DNA from 2 places in the Dactylosporangium darangshiense genome. Region 2 is predicted to be linked to the other one. Evidence: riboswitches for the same ligand, from Rfam matches in the RefSeq annotation. Region 2 holds a riboswitch; the other holds the start of a gene.
What was found. A riboswitch is a leader RNA that binds a small molecule or an ion and turns the genes downstream of it on or off. The one in region 2 is predicted to bind glycine.
Positions count from the first base shown of each region.

Region 1: another riboswitch for glycine. It lies ahead of gcvP (aminomethyl-transferring glycine dehydrogenase); the one in region 2 lies ahead of ABD901_RS26320 (L-serine ammonia-lyase).

Region 1 covers NZ_BAABAT010000013.1:20,338-29,677, forward strand. Annotated here, with positions in the region: gene ABD901_RS23985 (chorismate-binding protein) at 1-917, opposite strand, end outside; gene ABD901_RS23990 (DUF5999 family protein) at 1,050-1,259, shown strand; gene gcvP (aminomethyl-transferring glycine dehydrogenase) at 1,286-4,111, opposite strand; glycine riboswitch at 4,182-4,282, opposite strand; partial or broken gene ABD901_RS24000 (nucleotidyltransferase domain-containing protein) at 4,317-4,976, shown strand; gene ABD901_RS24005 (nucleotidyltransferase domain-containing protein) at 5,022-5,768, shown strand; gene ABD901_RS24010 (AAA family ATPase) at 5,773-6,324, shown strand; gene ABD901_RS24015 (methyltransferase domain-containing protein) at 6,321-6,941, shown strand; gene ABD901_RS24020 (hypothetical protein) at 7,010-8,044, opposite strand; gene clsA (cardiolipin synthase ClsA) at 8,119-8,715, shown strand; gene ABD901_RS24030 (DUF881 domain-containing protein) at 8,712-9,340, shown strand, end outside.
Region 2 covers NZ_BAABAT010000015.1:29,733-39,072, forward strand. Annotated here, with positions in the region: gene ABD901_RS26295 (ROK family transcriptional regulator) at 194-1,429, shown strand; gene ABD901_RS26300 (IclR family transcriptional regulator) at 1,653-2,396, opposite strand; gene eda (bifunctional 4-hydroxy-2-oxoglutarate aldolase/2-dehydro-3-deoxy-phosphogluconate aldolase) at 2,425-3,072, shown strand; gene ABD901_RS26310 (sugar kinase) at 3,069-4,163, shown strand; gene ABD901_RS26315 (FtsK/SpoIIIE domain-containing protein) at 4,165-5,415, shown strand; glycine riboswitch at 5,455-5,546, shown strand; glycine riboswitch at 5,547-5,648, shown strand; gene ABD901_RS26320 (L-serine ammonia-lyase) at 5,681-7,045, shown strand; gene ABD901_RS26325 (MMPL family transporter) at 7,070-9,271, shown strand; gene ABD901_RS26330 (low temperature requirement protein A) at 9,282-9,340, shown strand, end outside.

The sequences.
Region 1 (9,340 bases), on a different contig from region 2:
GCGCCGGTGACCGAGCCGCCGGGCCAGATCGCGCCGAGCAGGTCGGCGAGGCCGACGCCGGGCGCGAGCCGCGCGGACACCGTCGACTCGGCCTGCCACAGGCCGGACCAGCGGCGGATGGCGAAGAGCTCGTCGACGCGGACGGTGCCGGTCTCGGCGACGCGGCCGAGGTCGTTGCGCTCGAGGTCGACGATCATCACGTGCTCGGCGCGCTCCTTGGCGGAGGCGAGCAGGTCGGCGCGGCCCGCGGCGGTGGCCGGGCGGGTGCCCTTGATCGGACGGGTGACGACGCGGCCGCCGGCGACGGCGACGAGGGTCTCGGGCGAGGCGGTCGCCACCCACCAGCCGCGGCCGCGCAGGACGCCGCCGTATCGGGCGCCGGGCAGGGCGGCGACGCGGGCGAGCGCCGCGGCGGGGTCGCCGGTGAAGGGTGCGCTGGCGTGGCCGACGAGGTTCACGACGTAGACGTCGCCGCGGGCGATCGCGTCGCGCACCGAGTCGACCGCCGCGGCGTGCTCGGCCGGTTTCCAGCTCGGTGTCCAATATCCGACAGTCCCGCGACCGGCGGGCTCAGCGCCCCCGGCGGGTGAGCTCCGGGGGGCGTGCGAGTAGGCGATGGCCACCAGATCGGGTACGGCGGGTGAGGGCGTGGAAGTTACAGAGGGTGGCGCCAGGAGGACCGCGATGCCACAGGTGGACGGGTCAGTAACGCTAGGTGACCACGAGATGTCCTGCATCGGTACGCCGTGTGTCGAGGCGAACTCGGTCAGTAATCGAAGTGGGTCTCCACCGTCACCGGCGTACCATTCGAGCCGGGAGCGCTCCCAGATCCGTGTGCGACATGCGTCGGGTAGCCCGGGAGGGTGAAGATCCACAGTCCCGGGCCTGTACCCGACAACCGGCCCTAGTGTGCTCATACGAAGGGTGGATTATCCCCAAGTTGTGTCGTCACATGTTCGGAATAGTGTCGTTGGCCGTAGTAGCGTGCATCACTGGTCATGTGAACAACCACACAGGCCTCAACTGAATCTCTCAATCGGAGACCCCCGATGCTCTGCCAGCACCTGCCACCCTGCCCCACCGCTGCCGACTCCGACCGGGAGGCCGCCAAGACCACGGCGAGCCACCCGGAGCAGGGTTGGAGCCTTCTATGCAACGGTGTGATCGTCTTTGAGGACACCGGCGAGCTTCTTCCCGATTGCAGCGTGATTGAGCCGCACCGTGGCCCGGCTCCTCACACCCTCGTCAGCGCCGCATAACGTAACGCTGTGTAGTTATCCCGCCGTCACTCTTCGTAAGCCGAGGCCGGCGGGCACGCGCACACCAGGTTGCGGTCACCGTAGCTGTCGTCGATGCGGCGCACCGGCGGCCAGTACTTCGCCTCCCGGGCCGCGGCGCTCGGGAAGGCGGCGAGCGAACGCGAGTAGGCGTGCGCCCACTCGTCGGCGGTAACCACCGCGGCGGTGTGCGGCGCGTTCGCGAGCGGGTTGTCGCCCGCGGGCCACTCGCCCGCCGCGACCCGGTCGATCTCCCCCTTGATCGCGATCATCGCGTCGCAGAAGCGATCCAGCTCGCCCAGGTCCTCGCTCTCGGTCGGCTCGACCATGAGCGTGCCGGCGACCGGGAACGACATCGTCGGGGCGTGGAAGCCGTAGTCGATGAGCCGCTTCGCCACGTCGGCGACGGTCACGCCGCTGACCTTCGTGATCCCCCGCAGGTCCAGAATGCACTCGTGCGCGACGAGGTGCTCGGCGCCGCTGTACAGCACCGGGTAGTGCTCGCGCAGCCGCGCCGCCACGTAGTTGGCCGCCAGCACCGCGGTCGCCGTCGCCCGGCTCAGCCCCTCCGGGCCCATCAGCCGCAGGTACGCCCACGGGATCGGCAGGATGCCGGCGGAGCCCCACGGCGCGGCCGAGACCGGGCCGACCGGCGCGTCGGCGGCCAGGAACGGGTGCGACGGCAGGTACTTCGCCAGGTGCGCGCGCACCGCGACCGGCCCGACGCCGGGACCGCCGCCGCCGTGCGGGATGCAGAAGGTCTTGTGCAGGTTGAGGTGCGACACGTCGGCGCCGAACTTGCCGGGCTTGGCGTAGCCGAGCAGCGCGTTGAGGTTGGCGCCGTCGACGTAGACCTGACCGCCGGCCTCGTGCACCTTCGCGCACAGGTCGGAGATGGCGGTCTCGTACACGCCGTGCGTCGACGGGTACGTCACCATGATCGCGGCGAGCCGGTCCCGGTGCTGCTCGATCTTCTTCTCGAGGTCGCCGAGGTCGACGTTGCCGAGCTCATCGCAGGCGACGACGGCGACCCGCATGCCGGCCATGACGGCGCTGGCCGCGTTGGTGCCGTGTGCGCTGGACGGGATGAGGCACATGTCCCGCTCGGCGTCGCCGCGCTCGAGGTGGTAGGCGCGGATCGCGAGCAGGCCGGCGAGCTCACCCTGCGATCCGGCGTTGGGCTGCAGGCTCACCGCGTCGTAGCCGGTCACCTCGCCCAGCCAGCGCTCGAGGTCGCCGATCAGCCGACGGTAGCCCTGGGTCTGCGACGCCGGCGCGAACGGGTGCATGTTCGCGAACTCGGGCCAGGTGATCGGCTCCATCTCGGTGGTCGCGTTGAGCTTCATCGTGCAGGAGCCCAGCGGGATCATGCCCCGGTCGAGCGCGTAGTCCTTGTCGGAGAGCTTGCGCAGGTACCGCAGCATGGCGGTCTCCGACCGGTGGCTGGCGAACACCGGGTGGGTCAGGTACGCCGACGCGCGGCGCAGCCCGGCCGGCACGGCGTCGGTGGTGTCCAGCGCGGTCACGTCGGCGTGCGCCAGCCCGAACGCGGCGAGCACGTCGCGCAGGTGGCCGAACGTGGTCGTCTCGTCGCAGGCGATGCCGACCCGGTCGGCGTCGATGCGGCGCAGGTTGATCCCGCGGGCGGCGGCCGCCTCGACGACCTGGCCGGCCTGGCCGGGCACGACGGCGGTGACGGTGTCGAAGAACGCCAGGTGCTCGGTGGTGACCCCGCCGGAGCGCAGCCCGGCGGCGAGGCGCACCGCCATGTCGTGGGTGCGGGCGGCGATCTCGCGCAGCCCGTCCGGCCCGTGGTACACCGCGAACATGCTCGCGGTCACCGCGAGCAGCACCTGGGCGGTGCAGATGTTGCTCGTCGCCTTCTCGCGGCGGATGTGCTGCTCACGCGTCTGCAGGGCGAGCCGGTACGCCGGGGCGCCGCCCGCGTCCTTGGACACACCGACGAGCCGGCCGGGCAGCGTGCGCTCCAGCCCCTGGCGGACCGAGATGTAGCCGGCGTGCGGGCCGCCGAAGCCCATCGGCACGCCGAAGCGCTGCGCGCTGCCGACGGCGACGTCGGCGCCGATCGCGCCGGGCTCGCGCAGCAGGCACAGGGCGAGCAGGTCGGCGGCCACCGTGACGATCGCGCCCCGCTCGTGGGCCTGCGCGACGAGCGCCTCGTGGTCGCGCACCACGCCGGAGGCCCCCGGGTACTGCAGGTGCAGCCCGAAGAACTCCTCCGGCAGCTCCTCGACGGTGACGTCCACGACGCGCACCTCGAGGCCGAGCGGCTCCGCCCGGGTCCGGATGACGGCGAGGGTCTGCGGCAGCGTGTCGGCGTCCACGACGTACACGTCCGACTTCGCCTTCGACGAGCGCCGCGCGAGCGTCATCGCCTCCGCGGCGGCGGTGGCCTCGTCCAGCAGCGACGCGCCCGCGACCGGCAACCCGGTCAGGTCGGCGACCACGGTCTGGAAGTTCAGCAGCGCCTCGAGGCGGCCTTGGCTGATCTCCGGCTGGTAGGGCGTGTAGGCCGTGTACCACGACGGGTCCTCGAGCACGTTGCGCAGGATCACCGGCGGCGTGTGCGTGCCGTAGTACCCGAGACCGATCATCGACACGAGCGGCCGGTTGGCCGACGCCAGCGCGCGCAGCTCCGCGAGGACCTCCGCCTCGGACGCCGCCGGCGGCAGGTCGAGCGGCTGGTGCCAGCGGATCGAACCGGGGATCGCGGCGGTCATGAGGTCCTCGACCGACTCGTACCCGACGGTCTTGAGCATGCGGGCCTGCTCATCGGCGGAAGGGCCGATGTGCCGCGCGGCGAAACTCGTCATAGCCACACTCTCTGAGTCGCGGGATAGGGGCGATGCGCTCCTCCCCCTCTGTCGCAGACTCCAGAGGTGCCAACCCGACGCGGTCCTTTTGCCTGAGAGGTTCCGGGGAGGATTTGCCCCTTCGGCGCCACCGTCAGGTGCTGCAACGGTGGTCTCTCCCGCACGGGTATTGGCGGCGAAACCTACCCTACCAACTGTGCAGGACTTGACCATCGTGGCGAAGCACACGATCTACTCGGCAGTCGTCGGCTCCCGCGCCTACGGCCTGTCCGGCCCCGCCTCCGACACCGACCGCCGCGGCGTCTTCCAGGCCCCGACCAGCGACTTCTGGCGCCTGGACAAGCCGCCGACGCACGTGGAGGGCCCGCTGCCGGAGCAGTTCTCCTGGGAGGTGGAGCGCGCCTGCACCCTCGCCCTGGCCGCCAACCCGACCGTCTGGGAGTGCCTGTACTCCCCGCTGGTCGAGCACGTCACCGACGCCGGCCGCGCCCTGCTGGAGCTCCGCCCGGCGTTGCTTTCCCGCCGCGCCGCCCGCACCTACGGCGACTACGCCCGCGACCAGCTGGCGAAGCTGACCTCGACCCGCGCCCGCACCGGCGAGGTCCGCTGGAAGCAGGCGATGCACATGGCCCGCCTGCTGCGCGCCGGCGCCCACGTCCTGCGCACCGGCGAGGTCCTGGTCGACGTCAGCGCACACCGCGACGAGCTCCTGGCGATCCGGGCCGGCGACCTGACCTGGGAGCATTTCACCGCCTTGGCCGCGGACCTGGAGGCCGACCTGTCCGCCGCCGAGTCGGAAACGGTGCTCCCCAAGTCGCCGGACCGCGCCGCGGTGGAGCGCTTCCTGGTCTCCCTGCGCTCCGGCGCCGCTTTCGGCGGCGCGCCGCCCTTCGTCCCCCGCCCGCTGCCGGTGCTCGACGAGATCCCGTCGTGGGCGGGCGAGGTGGCCGACGAGCACCCGTACCCGCTGGTCTTCGCCACCGTGAGCGGCGCCCATCTGTACGGCTTCGCCTCCGTCGACTCCGACCTGGACCTGCGCGCCTGCCACATCCTGCCGCTGCACGAGGTCGTCGGCCTGGAGACGGGCCCGGAGACGGTCCAGTCCGGCGGTGTCCGCGAGGGCATGGAACTCGACGTCGTCAGCCAGGAGCTGGCCAAGTTCGTCCGCCTGCTGCTCCGGCCGAACGGCTACGTCCTGGAGCAGCTGCTCTCCCCGCTGGTCGTGCGCACCTCCTCCCTGCACGAGGAGCTCAAGTCCCTGGCACCCGGCTGCCTCACCCCGGAGCACGCCCGCCACTATCTGGGCTTCGCCGCCGGCCAGTGGCAGCTCTACCAGCGCACCGGCGAGCTGAAGCCGGCGCTGTACACGTTGCGCGTGCTGCACACCGGCATCCACCTGATGCGCACCGGCGAGGTCCAGGCCGACCTGCGCGTGCTCAACACCCTCCCCTACGTCCCCGACCTCATCGAGGCCAAGAAGTCCGGCGAACACGACCTCCTGACCCCGTCGCTGGTCTCCCCATCCCGGCTGTCCGCGGACGTCGAACGCCTGACTGCCGAGCTGGAGTCCGCCCGCGATGCCTCGAGCCTCCCCGCCACCCCCTCCGCCACCGACGCCCTCAACGCCCTGCTGATCCGCACCCGGCTGGCTCGCTGAGCCCATGTCCGAACCACGGCGAGACTCCGGCCAGGCGATCGTGCTGATCACCGGCATCCAGGCATCCGGCAAGTCGACGGTCGCCCAGGCCCTCGCCGAACGCCTGCCACGCTCCGTCCACGTCCGCGGCGACCTGTTCCGCCGCCAGGTCGTCAACGGCCGCGCCGACATGACCCCGCCGCCGTCGGACGAGGCCCTCGCCCAGCTGCGCCTGCGCCACCGCCTGACCGCGCAGACGGCCGACGCCTACTTCGAGGCCGGCTTCACCGTCGTCGCCCAGGACGTCATCCTCGGCGAGCAGCTGCCCGAAACCGTGTCCCTGATCCGCAACCGCCCCCTCCTGCTCGTGGTGCTGGCCCCTTCCCCCGAGGCGGTGACCGCCCGCGAGGCGTCCCGCCCGAAGACCGCCTACAGCGACTGGACCGTGGAGTCCCTGGACGCCGAACTCCGGGTGCGCACCCCACGCATCGGCCTGTGGCTGGACACTTCGGACCAGTCGGCCGCCGAAACCGTCGACGAGATCCTCTTTCGAGCCTGGACGGAGGCCTCACTGTGACCGATTCACCGCCTTCACCGCCGCCGATGCCGCGGACGGACGCCATCCGGACGTTCCACGCCGGCCTCGACGGCCCGTCGTGGCGCATCGCGGGCTGGGGCAGCGCCACCCTGCAGCGCATCCGCTTCGACGCCCTCGTCCGCGCGGCCGGCTACCGCGGCGGCTCGGTCCTCGACTGGGGCTGCGGCCCCGCCGACCTCTACTTCTACCTGCGCTCCATGGACCTCCCCCTGACCTACGCCGGCGTCGACCTGGACCCCCGCATGGTCGAACTGGCATCCGCCCGCGGCGCCCCGGACGTCGCCGCGCTCCCACCGGGCCACGCCCCCGAGGGCAGCTACGACTACGTCTTCGCGAGCGGCATCTTCCAGTTCAAGGATCCGGACGAACCCCTCTACTACCTCCAGATTTTAGAACAGGCGTACGACATTTCCCGGCGCGCCGTGGCCGTCAACTTCCTCAGCGCGCTGCGCCCCGAGGAGGCCAGGGCGCCGGACGAGCTGTACGCGGACCCGGCCGTCCTGGTCCGCTTCGCCGCCGCACTCACCGACCGCTGGGTCATCGACCACGGCTACCACCCGCAGGCCGGCGACTTCACGCTCGCCCTGCTCAAGTAGCCGCGCCGCGCTCCCACCGCTCCAGCGAGCGTCTCCTGCGGCTGCCCGGCCAGCAGGGGGTGGCGGAATCAGGGGCGGCAGCGGGCCGAGTTGGGGTCGAGCATCAGCGACGACGAGTCGACGGCCTCGAAGTCGGAGCCCTTCAGCGACTTGAGCGCGTCGAGCTGGCCGTTGTTCCAGCGGTCGTCCTGCGTGCCGGAGAAGTACCACGGCGAGCCGTTGTCGGCCAGGATCGCGCCGTAGGTCTTGAGGGCCTGTGCGATCGCGCGGGCCTGTGGCGGGTACTTCGAGATGTCCACCGACGCCTTCAGGCGGAAGCGGGCGCCCATCGGCGGCAGGGAGGCGTCGGTGGCGTCGGAGGCGGCGTGGCGGGCCGGCCAGATGTAGGACTTGCGGGTCTTCGGGGCGGTGAAGCGGATGGCGTGGTCGACCTTGCCCGCGGCGGCCTCGTCGGCACGGGGCAGGCCGGGCAGGATCGGCAGGCCGGCGGCGTCGGCGGAGGTCCAGCCGGCCTTGCGCAGGGCGTTGCCGCGCAGGTCGTACACGGCGCCGGAGCCGGCCTTCCACGAGCCGTCGGCGTTCGGGTGCGCGTCGAAGAGCTCGTAGGCCTTGCATGCCGCGGTGTCCTGCAGGATCACGTGCCGGTCGCCGTCGGCGTTGGCGCCGCCCTCGATGCGGGCGTTCTTCGGGATCGGGTACGGGCCGGGGTCGCTCTCGCCGGCGTAGCTGAACGTGACCTTGACCTTGGCCTGGCCGGCGGGGACGGCGGTGACCGGGATGCCGAACGGGGCGCCGTCGATGAGGCCGGAGCCGAAGTCGGGGTGGGCGTGCGCGGCGGCGCCGATGCTCGCGACCCAGGCGGCGGAGTCGCGGTTGACCGGCAGCTTGGAGACGTCGGCGTGCCAGACGTTGTCGGCGGGGAAAATCGCGCAGGGGGCATTGGCGGTGGGCGAGGCGGAGCCGGACGGGGCCGCGCCCAGGCCGCCCTGGCCCGCCGAGAGGGCCGACGAGTCCGCCGAAGGCGCAGTGGCCGGGGGCTTGGACGCCGAATGCGAGCATCCTTGGAGTACCAAAACGGCTAAAACGGCAATCGTCCGCCTCATGCCGCCGGACGCTACCGGGCGGGCCCGCTGCGCCTGCACCGGGTCACCCGGGCAAGGCTGTTAACATTCCGGGCGTGGCAGACCGGCAGGGTCTCGGGCCGGTGCTCACCGTCCCGAACCTCATCAGCTTCATGCGCCTGCTCGGCGTGCCATTGTTCCTGTACCTCTTCCTCGCCACCGACGCCACCGGCTGGGCGATCGGCGTGCTCATCGTCGGGGGCCTCAGCGACTGGGTGGACGGCTTCGCGGCGCGGCGCCTCAAGCAGGTCAGCCGCCTCGGTGAGCTGCTCGACCCGCTCGCCGACCGGTTGTACATCCTGGCGACGCTCATCGCGCTGACGTTCAAGGACGTCGTGCCGTGGTGGTTCACGATCGCGCTGCTGGCCCGCGAGGCCGTCATGATCCTGTGCCTGGTGGTGCTGCGCATCCTCGGCCACGGGCCGCCGCCGGTGCACTACGTCGGCAAGACCGCCACCGCGATCCTGCTCATGGGCTTCCCGATGATGCTGCTCGCGCACTTCAGCGAGGCGGCGCGCCCGTGGGCGCAGCCCAGCGGCTGGGCGCTGCTGTGGTGGGGCATCGTGCTGTACTGGGTCGCCGCCGTCTTCTACTTCATCCAGGCGGCCGTGCACGTGCGCGCTGGACGTGCCGCGGCCGCCGGCGCGTCGTGAGTTCGCCGCGCCGCGACGACCTGCTGGGCGAGCTGTTCCGCAACCCGCTCGACCCCGGGTACGCCGCGGCCGCCGCCCGCCGCGGCGACGCGCCCCCGCCGAAGTCCGGGCGCTGGCTGACGGCCGCGGCGATGCTCGCCGTCGGGTTCCTGCTCGCCGTGGCGTACCACCAGGCGGTCGCGGCGGCGCCGGGCACCACGAAGGCGCGGGCCGACCTCGTCGCCGACGTGCGGGCCCGCCAGCGCACCGCCGACGACCTGCAGCGGCGCGCCGCCGACCTGCGCACGCAGGTCGACCAGGCCCGCGACGACGCGGTCGGCGACGCCGACAGCGCGGCCCGGCTCAAGGCCCTCGCGGCCGGCACCGGCACGGGCAAGGTCACCGGCGACGGCGCCGCGGTCCGGGTCGTCGACGCGCCGCCGCAGGTCGACCCGGTGACCGGCCGGGCCGCCGCGGAGAACCTCGGCCTGGTCACGGACCGCGACCTGCAGGACATTGCCAACGGGCTGTGGCAGGCCGGCGCCGAGGCGGTCGCCGTCAACGGGCAGCGGCTCACCGCGACGAGCACGATCCGGGCCGCGGGCGGCGTCATCCTCGTCGACTTCCGGCCGGTGACCAGCCCCTA
Region 2 (9,340 bases):
CCCAGACCCGTCCGCTGTTTCTCGGTAACAATCTGGCAATGATCTAGCGCCTGGAAGGTCACCGCGGCTACCGGGGAAGCGCTCTCACATGTCCGGGGTGTTAGCCGCGCGTGTCGGACTCTAAATCCAATTGCTTTACTAAGTCAACGGCGCAGGGCATCATGTAGGTAACGGTACGTAGGCGGGAGGCTGGGTGCGGCAGGTCGGGACAAATCTCCCAAAAGTCGGGCAATACAACCGGGCCGTCGTCCTGGATCAGATCCAGCTGGCCGACGGCACGAGCCGCGTGGAGATCGCTGAGCAGACCGGCCTGACCCCGCAGACGGTCTCCGGCATCGTGCGCCGGCTCATCGACGAGGGGATCGTGCGCGAGGACGGCGCGCGCTCCTCCAGCGGCGGCAAGCCGCGCACCGTGCTGCGCATCAACCCCGAGGCCGGGCGGGCCGTCGGCCTGCACTTCGACCCGGTGGAGCTCGCCTGCGTGGTGGTCGACCTGCTGGGCCGGCCGCTGGTCACGGCGCGCCGCCCGACCCCCGCCGACGTGGACCCGGCCAAGGTCACGGCGGCGATGGCCGGCCTGGTCGACGAGGTGCTCGCCGCGGCCGGGGTGGGCCGCGACCGGGTGCTGGGCGTAGGGCTGGCCACGCCCGGGCCGATCGACCAGTCGCTCGGCGAGGTCATCTCGCCGCCGCAGCTGTCGGACTGGACGCGGGTGCCGCTCAAGCAGATGGTGGCCGACGCCACCGGCCTGCCGGTCACGCTGGACAACGACGCCACGGCGGCGGCGATCGGCGAGCGGTGGGCGGGCGCGGGACGGGGCATCGCCAACTTCGCGTACTTCTTCCTCGGCACCGGCGTCGGCGGCGGGCTCGTCCTCGGTCACCAGGTGCACCGGGGCGGTTCGATGAACGCCGCGGAGTTCGGGCACACGTCGATTACGGAGAGTGGTCCCGCCTGCTACTGCGGCAACCGGGGCTGCCTCGAAAGCCTGATAAATCCGGCGGCGCTCGTCGCCGACGCGCACCGACTTTTGGCCGCCGGCGGTGAGAGCGCTCTCACGGCGGCCTTCCGCAGGCGACCGTCCACTGTGGACCACGGGGCCCTGTGCCGGGCCGCTGCGGCGGGCGACGCGCTCGCCGCCGGGGTGATCGGCCGGGCCGCCGAACGCCTCGCGGCCGTGGTCGTGAACGTCGTCAACATCGTCGACGTGGAGCTGGTCATCCTCGGCGGGCACGGCATTCGGCACGTCGAGGAACATTTCCGGCGGGCGGTGGTGTCGGCGCTGGAGGAGCGGGCCATCGCGCGGCGCATCCGGCGGGTGGAGGTGGCGCTCTCGCCGCTGGGCGACGACGCCGCCGTGGTGGGTGGCGCGGCCCTGGTGCTGCATTCCACGTTTTCACCGCAAGTCTCGGCGCTGCTGGCCGGCTGACGGCGCTTCGACATTCGCCACGAGAAATCGGATATATCCGTTATGTCCAAGAGAAGCGGGTTTGTGTCGCCGAAGGCGCCCTTTGGCGGGCGGCAATCGGCATGATCGCGCAGACATAGTGCCGCCCGCAATCCACCCGCGGCGCTGAATAGGGCATATACGAAATGTCGGATATGTCGTGGCGCGCCAGCGCCCGACATATCCGGAAAACGCCGGCAAAGGGTCAGAGAAAGCGGCGGGCGCTCGCTGCCTTTTCCACCGCCGCCGACAGCGCCGCCGCCACCTCGTCGATCGTGGACGGGCCGACGCGGGTGCGGGGAATGGACAGGCTGATCGCGTCGGCGGCCGGGTCGCGGGCCGGTACCGTGCGGGCCACACACACGATGCCCTCCGTGTTCTCCTCGCGATCCACCGCGTAGCCGCGCTCCCGGATCGCCGCCAGCTCGGCGTGCAGCGCCGCCCGGTCGACGATCGTGTGCGGGGTCAGCGCGGGGAGCGGGTCGGGGAGCAGGGCGTCCACTTCGGACGGTGGGCGCGCGGCCAGCAGGGCCTTACCCAGGGCCGTGGCGTGCGCGGGCAGGCGGCGGCCGATCGCGGAGTACAGGCGCAGGGGGTGCACCGACTCGCGCTTGGCGACGTAGGTGATGTCGGGGCCGTCCAGGCGGCCCAGGTGCGTGGTCTCGCCGAAGCGCGCGGCCAGCTCGTCCAGGATGCCCGACAGCAGGCCGACGGTGTCGTCGGCGTCGAGGTACGCCGCGCCGACCTGCAACGCGCGCAGGCCCAGGCGGAAGCGAGTCTCCTCGGCCTCGATCCACCCGCGCGCGGCCATCGTGCGCAGGATGCCGTGCAGGCTGCTCTTCGGGATGTCCAGCAGGCGCGTGAGCTCGGCCAGCGTCGACGGGCCCGCGGCGGCCAGGGTCTCGAGGATGTCGAGCGTCCGGTCGGCGGACTTCACAGGGTTGGTCACGCGACTCCCATGCACTATGGTCACGTACGTGACCGACGTTCAGCATACTGAACACACCCCAGTTCTCGAAACCATTGCCGCCGGGAAGATCGTGCCGGTGGTCGTCCTCGAGGAGGCCGCCTTCGCCGGGCGGCTGGCCGACGCCCTCGTCGAGGGCGGGCTGCACTGCGCCGAGGTGACGTTCCGGACCGCCGCCGCGGCCGACGCCATCCGGCGCATGGCCGACCGGCCGGGCATGCTCGTGGGCGCGGGCACCGTACTCACCGCCGCGCAGGTCGACCAGGCCGTCGACGCGGGCGCCCGGTTCGTCGTCAGCCCGGGCTTCAGCGCCGCCGTCGTCGCGCGCTGCGGTGAGCACGGCGTGCCGGTGTTCCCCGGCGTCGCCTCGCCGACCGAGATCATGCAGGCCCTCGACGCCGGCCTGGACACCGTGAAGTTCTTCCCCGCTGAGCAGCTGGGTGGGGTACCGATGGTGAAGGCGCTTGCGGCCCCCTTCCGCTCGGTGCGGTTCATACCCACCGGCGGCGTCAGCGCCGGCAACATCGCCGACTACCTGGCGCTGCCGTCCGTGCTCGCCGTGGGCGGCACCTGGATGGTCGCGCCCGATCTGCTCGCCGCCCGCGACTGGGACGCCGTGACCAGCCGCACGAAGACCGCATTGGAGAAGATCTCGTGATCCAGCTGCGCCCGGCGGCCGAGTGCCGCTACGACCTCGTCTCGCTCGGGGAGGTCATGCTCCGGCTCGACCCGGGCGAGGGGCGGATCCGCACCGCGCGGCAGTTCCGGGCGTGGGAGGGCGGCGGGGAGTACAACGTGGCCCGCGGGCTGCGCCGCTGCTTCGGGCTGCGCACCGGGCTCGTCAGCGCCTTCGCGGACAACGACGTCGGCCGGCTGCTGGAGGACCTGATCCTGCAGGGCGGGGTCGACACCACGTTCGTCAAGTGGGTCAAGTACGACGGGATCGGCCGCACCGTGCGCAACGGCCTCAACTTCACCGAGCGCGGCTTCGGGGTGCGCGGCGCCGTCGGGGTCTCCGACCGCGGGCACACCGCCGCGGGGCAGCTGCGCCCCGAGGACGTGGACTGGGAGCACCTCTTCGGCGAGCTCGGCGTGCGCTGGCTGCACACCGGCGGCATCTACGCGGCCCTGTCCGAGACCACGCCGGAGACCATCGAGGCCTGCCTGAGCGCCGCCCGCCGGCACGGCACCGTCATCTCCTACGACCTCAACTACCGGCCCAGCCTGTGGAAGGCGATCGGTGGGCAGGAGCGGGCCCGGGAGGTCAACCGGCGCCTGGCCGGGTTCGTCGACGTGATGATCGGCAACGAGGAGGACTTCACCGCCTGCCTCGGGCTCGAGGTGCCCGGCACCGACATCCACGCCGGCGCGCTGGAGGCCGAGAACTTCCGCACGATGATCTCGGCGGCCGTCGCGGCGTACCCCAACTTCGCAGTCGTCGCGACCACCCTGCGCGGCGTGCATACGGCGACCGTCAACGACTGGGGCGCCATCGCCTGGGCCGACGGAGACTTCGCCGAGGCGACGCACCGCCCGGGCCTGGAGATCCTCGACCGGGTCGGCGGCGGCGACAGCTTCGCCTCCGGCCTCATCTACGGGCTCATGACCTTCGGCGACCTCAAGACCGCCGTCGAGTACGGCGCGGCGCACGGCGCGCTGGCGATGACCACGCCCGGCGACACGTCGATGGCGAGCCTCAAGGAGGTCGAGGCGCTGGTGGCCGGCGCCGGCGCTCGCGTACAACGGTGAGATGCAGGCGACCTGGGGAACTGTCCGCATCGATCTGGACGCGACACCACACGTACTGATCGGCGGCACCGACGGGGCCGGGCTCGAGGGGGCCGTGCGGGGCTTCATCGCCGCGCTGCGCCGCGAGCACCCGCCGCAGGAGCTGCGGCTCCTGCTCGCCGACCCGCACGGGCACCAGTTCGGGCGGCTCGGCGACACCGTCGTGGCGAGCACGCCGTACCTCGTCGGCCGCCTCAACGAGGTCCTGCTCGGCGAGCTCGCGCGCCGCACCCGCGACCCGCTGGCCCGGCGTCCCCGGCTGCTCGTCGCGCTGTGGACGCTGGCCGGCGACACCGGGCTCGCGCCCGCCCTCGCGCGGATCGCCCGCGACGGCGCCGCGCTCGGCGTGCACCTGCTGGTGAGCGACAACCGCTACGTGCCGATCCCGATCGACCCCTACCTGACCTTGCGCGCGTCGATGCGCTCCATCAGCGAGCGCCAGTCGCGCGACCTCGTCGGCGTGCCCGACGCCTACCGGCTCGGGCTCGTCGGCGAGGCGCTGCTGCGCGCCGGCGACGGCCCGCCCGTGTGGCTGCGGCCCGAGCGCGCGGACGAGCCGATCCCGGTCGAGGCCGCCGGCACGCCGCCGCTGTGGACACCGCCGCCCGGCGCGCCGCCGATCCCGGACGCCGGGTCCGAGGGCAGGCGGCGGGTCCGGCTCGGCGTCGTCGACCGGCCCTTCGAGCACCGCCGCGACCCCCTCGTCTGCGACCTGGCCGAAAGCCTCGCCATCGTCGGCGGCCCGCAGTCGGGCAAGACGACCGCGGTGCGCAACCTGGTGACCGCGCTCGCGCCGGCCCGGGTGCGGGTCGCCGTGCTCGACCTGACCGGCCGGCTCGCCGACCTCGCCGGGCTGCCGCACGTCGCGGCCGTCGCCGGTGGCCGGGACCGGGATGCGGTACGCCGCACCGCACAGCTCGCCGCCGGCGACCCCGGCGGCATGCTCCTGGTCGTCGACGACGCCTCGCGGCTGCGCGACCACGACGACGCGTACGACATCGTGCGCCTCATGGCGCGGCGCGAACTGCCGTTCGTGGTCACCGCGCACCGCTGGAGCGAGCCCGGCCGGCGCATCGAGCTGCGCCTCGACCCCCGCGACTCCGCGATCTCGCCGTCCGCCGCGGCGCTCGTGCCCCACGAGCCCGGCCACGGCATCGTCGCCGGCGACGGGCCTGGCAGCGCGCTGCACGTGTACCTCGCACCCGCGCCCTGAACGCCGTAGGATACGCACCCGACAACCGCATACGCCGTTCGAACCGCGACGGGAGAGCCCCCGCACCTCGGGGCGCCGAAGGAGCAACTCCTCCCCGGGAATCTCTCAGGCCCACGTACCGCCGCGGCCAGGCGACTCTGAAAAGCCGGGACGCCGCGTCCCGCGCCCACGGTGCAACCCGCCCGCGTCCCGGGCGGCGAAGCTCTCAGGCATTCGATGACAGAGCGGGGAGGCCCACCCTCCGTCCTCGACCAGGGAGCCTCTCGTGACGGCGCTCAGCGCGTTCGACCTGTACTCGATCGGCATCGGCCCCTCCTCCTCACACACCGTGGGCCCGATGCGCGCCGCCCGCCGCTTCGTCGCCGGCCTCGCCGACGACGGGCTCCTGCCGCAGGTCGGGCGCATCCGGGCCGAGCTGTTCGGCTCCCTCGGCGCCACCGGGCACGGCCACGGCTCGGCGCCCGCCGTGGTCCTGGGCCTGCAGGGCGAGGACCCCGCCACCGTGGACACCGACACGACCGGCGCCCGGTTCGCCGCGGTCCGCGACTCGGGACGGATCGGCCTGCTGTCCGGCACCCGGACGATCCCGTTCGACCTGGATGCCGATCTGGTACTCCACCGTCGCCGCAGCCTCCCCGAGCACCCGAACGGCATGCGCTTCCACGCCTGGACGCCCGCGGGGGAGCCCGTCGCCGAGCGCACGTACTTCTCCGTCGGCGGCGGCTTCGTCGTCGGCCCCGGCGGCGCCGTCGTGCCCGGCGACGCTCCCGTCAAGTTCCCGTTCGGCACCGGCGCCGAGCTGCTCGCGCACTGCGACGGCCGGTCAATCAGCGACGTGATGCTCGCCAACGAGCAGGCCTGGCGCTCCGAGGCCGACGTCCGCGCCGGCCTGCTGCACATCTGGTCGGTCATGCAGGAGTGCGTGCAGCGCGGCTGCACCCGCCCCGAGGGCGTCCTGCCCGGCGGCCTGAAGGTCCGCCGCCGCGCACCCGCCCTGCACGCCGACCTGTCCGCAGAGCCCGGCACGCACGACCCGCTGCACGTCCTTGACTGGGTCAACCTCTACGCCCTGGCCGTCAACGAGGAGAACGCCTCCGGCGGCCGGGTCGTCACCGCGCCCACCAACGGCGCCGCCGGCATCATCCCCGCCGTCCTGCACTACTACACCCGGTTCGTCCCGGGCGCCGACGACGACGGCGTCGTGCGCTTCCTGCTCGCCGCGGCCGCCGTCGCCATCATCATCAAGGGCGGCGCCTCGATCTCCGGCGCCGAGGTCGGCTGCCAGGGCGAGGTCGGCTCGGCGTGCGCCATGGCCGCGGCCGGGCTGTGCGAGGTCCTCGGCGGCGACCCGCGCCAGGTCGAGAACGCCGCCGAGATCGGCCTCGAGCACAACCTCGGCCTGACCTGCGACCCGGTCGGCGGCCTGGTGCAGATCCCCTGCATCGAACGCAACGCCATCGCCAGCGTCAAGGCCATCAACGCCGCCCGCCTGGCCCTCAACGGCGACGGCGCGCACCACGTCACCCTGGACAAGGCCGTGCGCACCATGCGCGAGACCGGCCGCGACATGTCGATCAAGTACAAGGAAACCGCCCGCGGCGGGCTTGCGGTGACTGTCATCGAGTGCTGAGCCCGCCGTGAGAAGCTGTGCCTCATGGCGCAGGGCGTGGTGGCGAGGATCGGGCGGTTCTGCTTCCGGCACCGCTGGTCGGTGATCGGCCTCTGGCTGGTCGTGGTCGTGCTCGGCGGCCTCGCCTTCGGGCCGGTCTTCGGCGCGATCGCGGACCCGAGCAACCCCAAGCACGTCGAGGCGATCGACGGCCTCGATGCGGTCGCGACCGGCAATGACTCCAGCGGTACCGTCATCGGCCTCGTGAATGGCGTCGACCCCGGCGCCGATGCGGTGCGCGCCACCATCACCTCGGCGGCGCAGGACCTCCAGCAGGCCCCCGGCGTGCGCTCGGTCGCCACGCCCTACTCGGTGCCGCAGGCGCAGGCGCCGGCCTTCCGCGCGACCGACGGGCGCGGGCTGCTCGTCGTAGTCACGCTCGCCAAGCTCGAGCCGGCCGACAGCGACACGATCGTCGCCGACCTGCGCACCCGGCTGCACCGGCTCGACGACGAGCTTTCCGCCGCGGGTGTACCGCAGGCCACGGTCGAGGTCGGCGGCAACCCGGTGCTCAACGCCGAGGTGCGCGGGGTGCAGAAGGCGGACCTCGGGCGGGCCGAGGTGATCTCGCTGCCGCTCACGCTCGTCGTGCTCGTGTTCGTCTTCGGCGGGCTGGTCGCGGCCGGGCTGCCGGTGCTCGCCGCGTTCGTGTCCGTCGCCGCCGCCATGCCGCTGCTGTGGCTGTTCTCCCGCGTCACCGACCTGGACCAGAACGTCGTCACCGTGTGCACGCTGCTCGGCCTCGGGCTGTCGGTCGACTACGGGCTGCTGCTCGTCGCGCGGTACCGCGAGGAGGTCGCCGCCGGATTCGAACCGCAGGAGGCGGTCGGTCGGGCGTGGGCGACGGCCGGGCGCACGATCTTCTTCAGCGCGCTCACCGTCGCCGCCGCGCTGTCCGGGCTCATGATGTTCTCGATCCACCAGCTCAGCGCGCTCGGCGCCGGCGGCGTGTCGATCGCCGTCGTGGCCATGCTCGCCGCGCTCACGTTCACCAGCGCGCTCATCGGCCTGCTGCACCGGCGCATCCGGCCCTCGAAGCACGCGACGGCCCGGGCCGCCGCGCCCGGCGACGACCGCGGGTTCTTCGCCGCCCTGTCCCGCGGCGTGCAGCGCCGGCCGGTGCTCATCGTCGTCGGCACCGCCGCGCTGCTGCTGGCCGCCGGCTCGCCGCTGGTGGGCGCCACGATCAAACTGCCGCGGCTGGAGGGCGTGCCGCGCAGCGTCGAGTCGGCCCGGGTCTCCGACGAGCTCGCCGCGCGGTTCGGCCGGGCCTACCTGCCCGTCGTCACCGTCGTGGCGCGCACCGACGCGGCGAGCCTCGACGCCTACGCCGCGAAGTGGGCCCACGACCCGGCCGTCGCCGGGCTGCAGCCGGCCGCGGCGACCGCCAACGGCGTGGCCACCGTCGACCTGGTGCTGCGCGGCGGCGCGCAGGACGAGGCCGCGCAGGGCCTCGTACACCGGCTGCGCGCCGACCGGCCCGCCGGCGTGCAGTCCTGGGTCGTCGGGGACGCCGCGACGCTCGTCGACGTCGTCGGGCTGATCACCGACGACCTGCCCGCCGCGGTGACCGTGACCCTCGTCGCGATGATGGTGCTGCTGTTCGCGATGACGGGCTCGCTGGTCGTACCCGTGAAGGCCATCCTCGCCAACGTCGTCTCGCTCGGCGCCACGATGGGGGTGATGGTCGCCGTCTTCGAGCACGGCTGGGGCTCCGGAGTGCTGCACACGCTCACCGTCGGCGGCCTGGCCCCGTTCGTCGTCGTGATCGTGTTCGCCTTCGCCTTCGGCCTGTCGATGGACTACGAGGTGTTCCTGCTCGGCCGGATCAAGGAGTACGTCGAGCGCGGCGACGACACCGACACCGCCGTGCGCCGCGGCCTGCAGCACACCGGCCGGATCATCACCTCCGCCGCCCTGCTCATGGTCGTCGTCTTCGGCTGCTTCGCCGCCGCCGACCTCGGCACGATCGAGCAGATCGGCGTCGGCCTGCTCACCGCCGTGGTCATCGACGCCACCGTGGTGCGCTGCCTGCTCGTACCGGCGACGATGACGCTGCTCGGGCGCTTCAACTGGTGGGCGCCGGCCCCGCTGCGCCGCCTGCACGAGCGCATCGGCCTGCGCGAGCACACCCTTCCCGGCCCATCCTCGGCACGCGAGTCGGAGCCGGCCGCCGCATCGCGTTAGATTGGCGATCATGGCTACGCCCGCCGCCGAGGAGCGCCACGCGACCTGGCTGGAGCTGTTCTTCGGCCT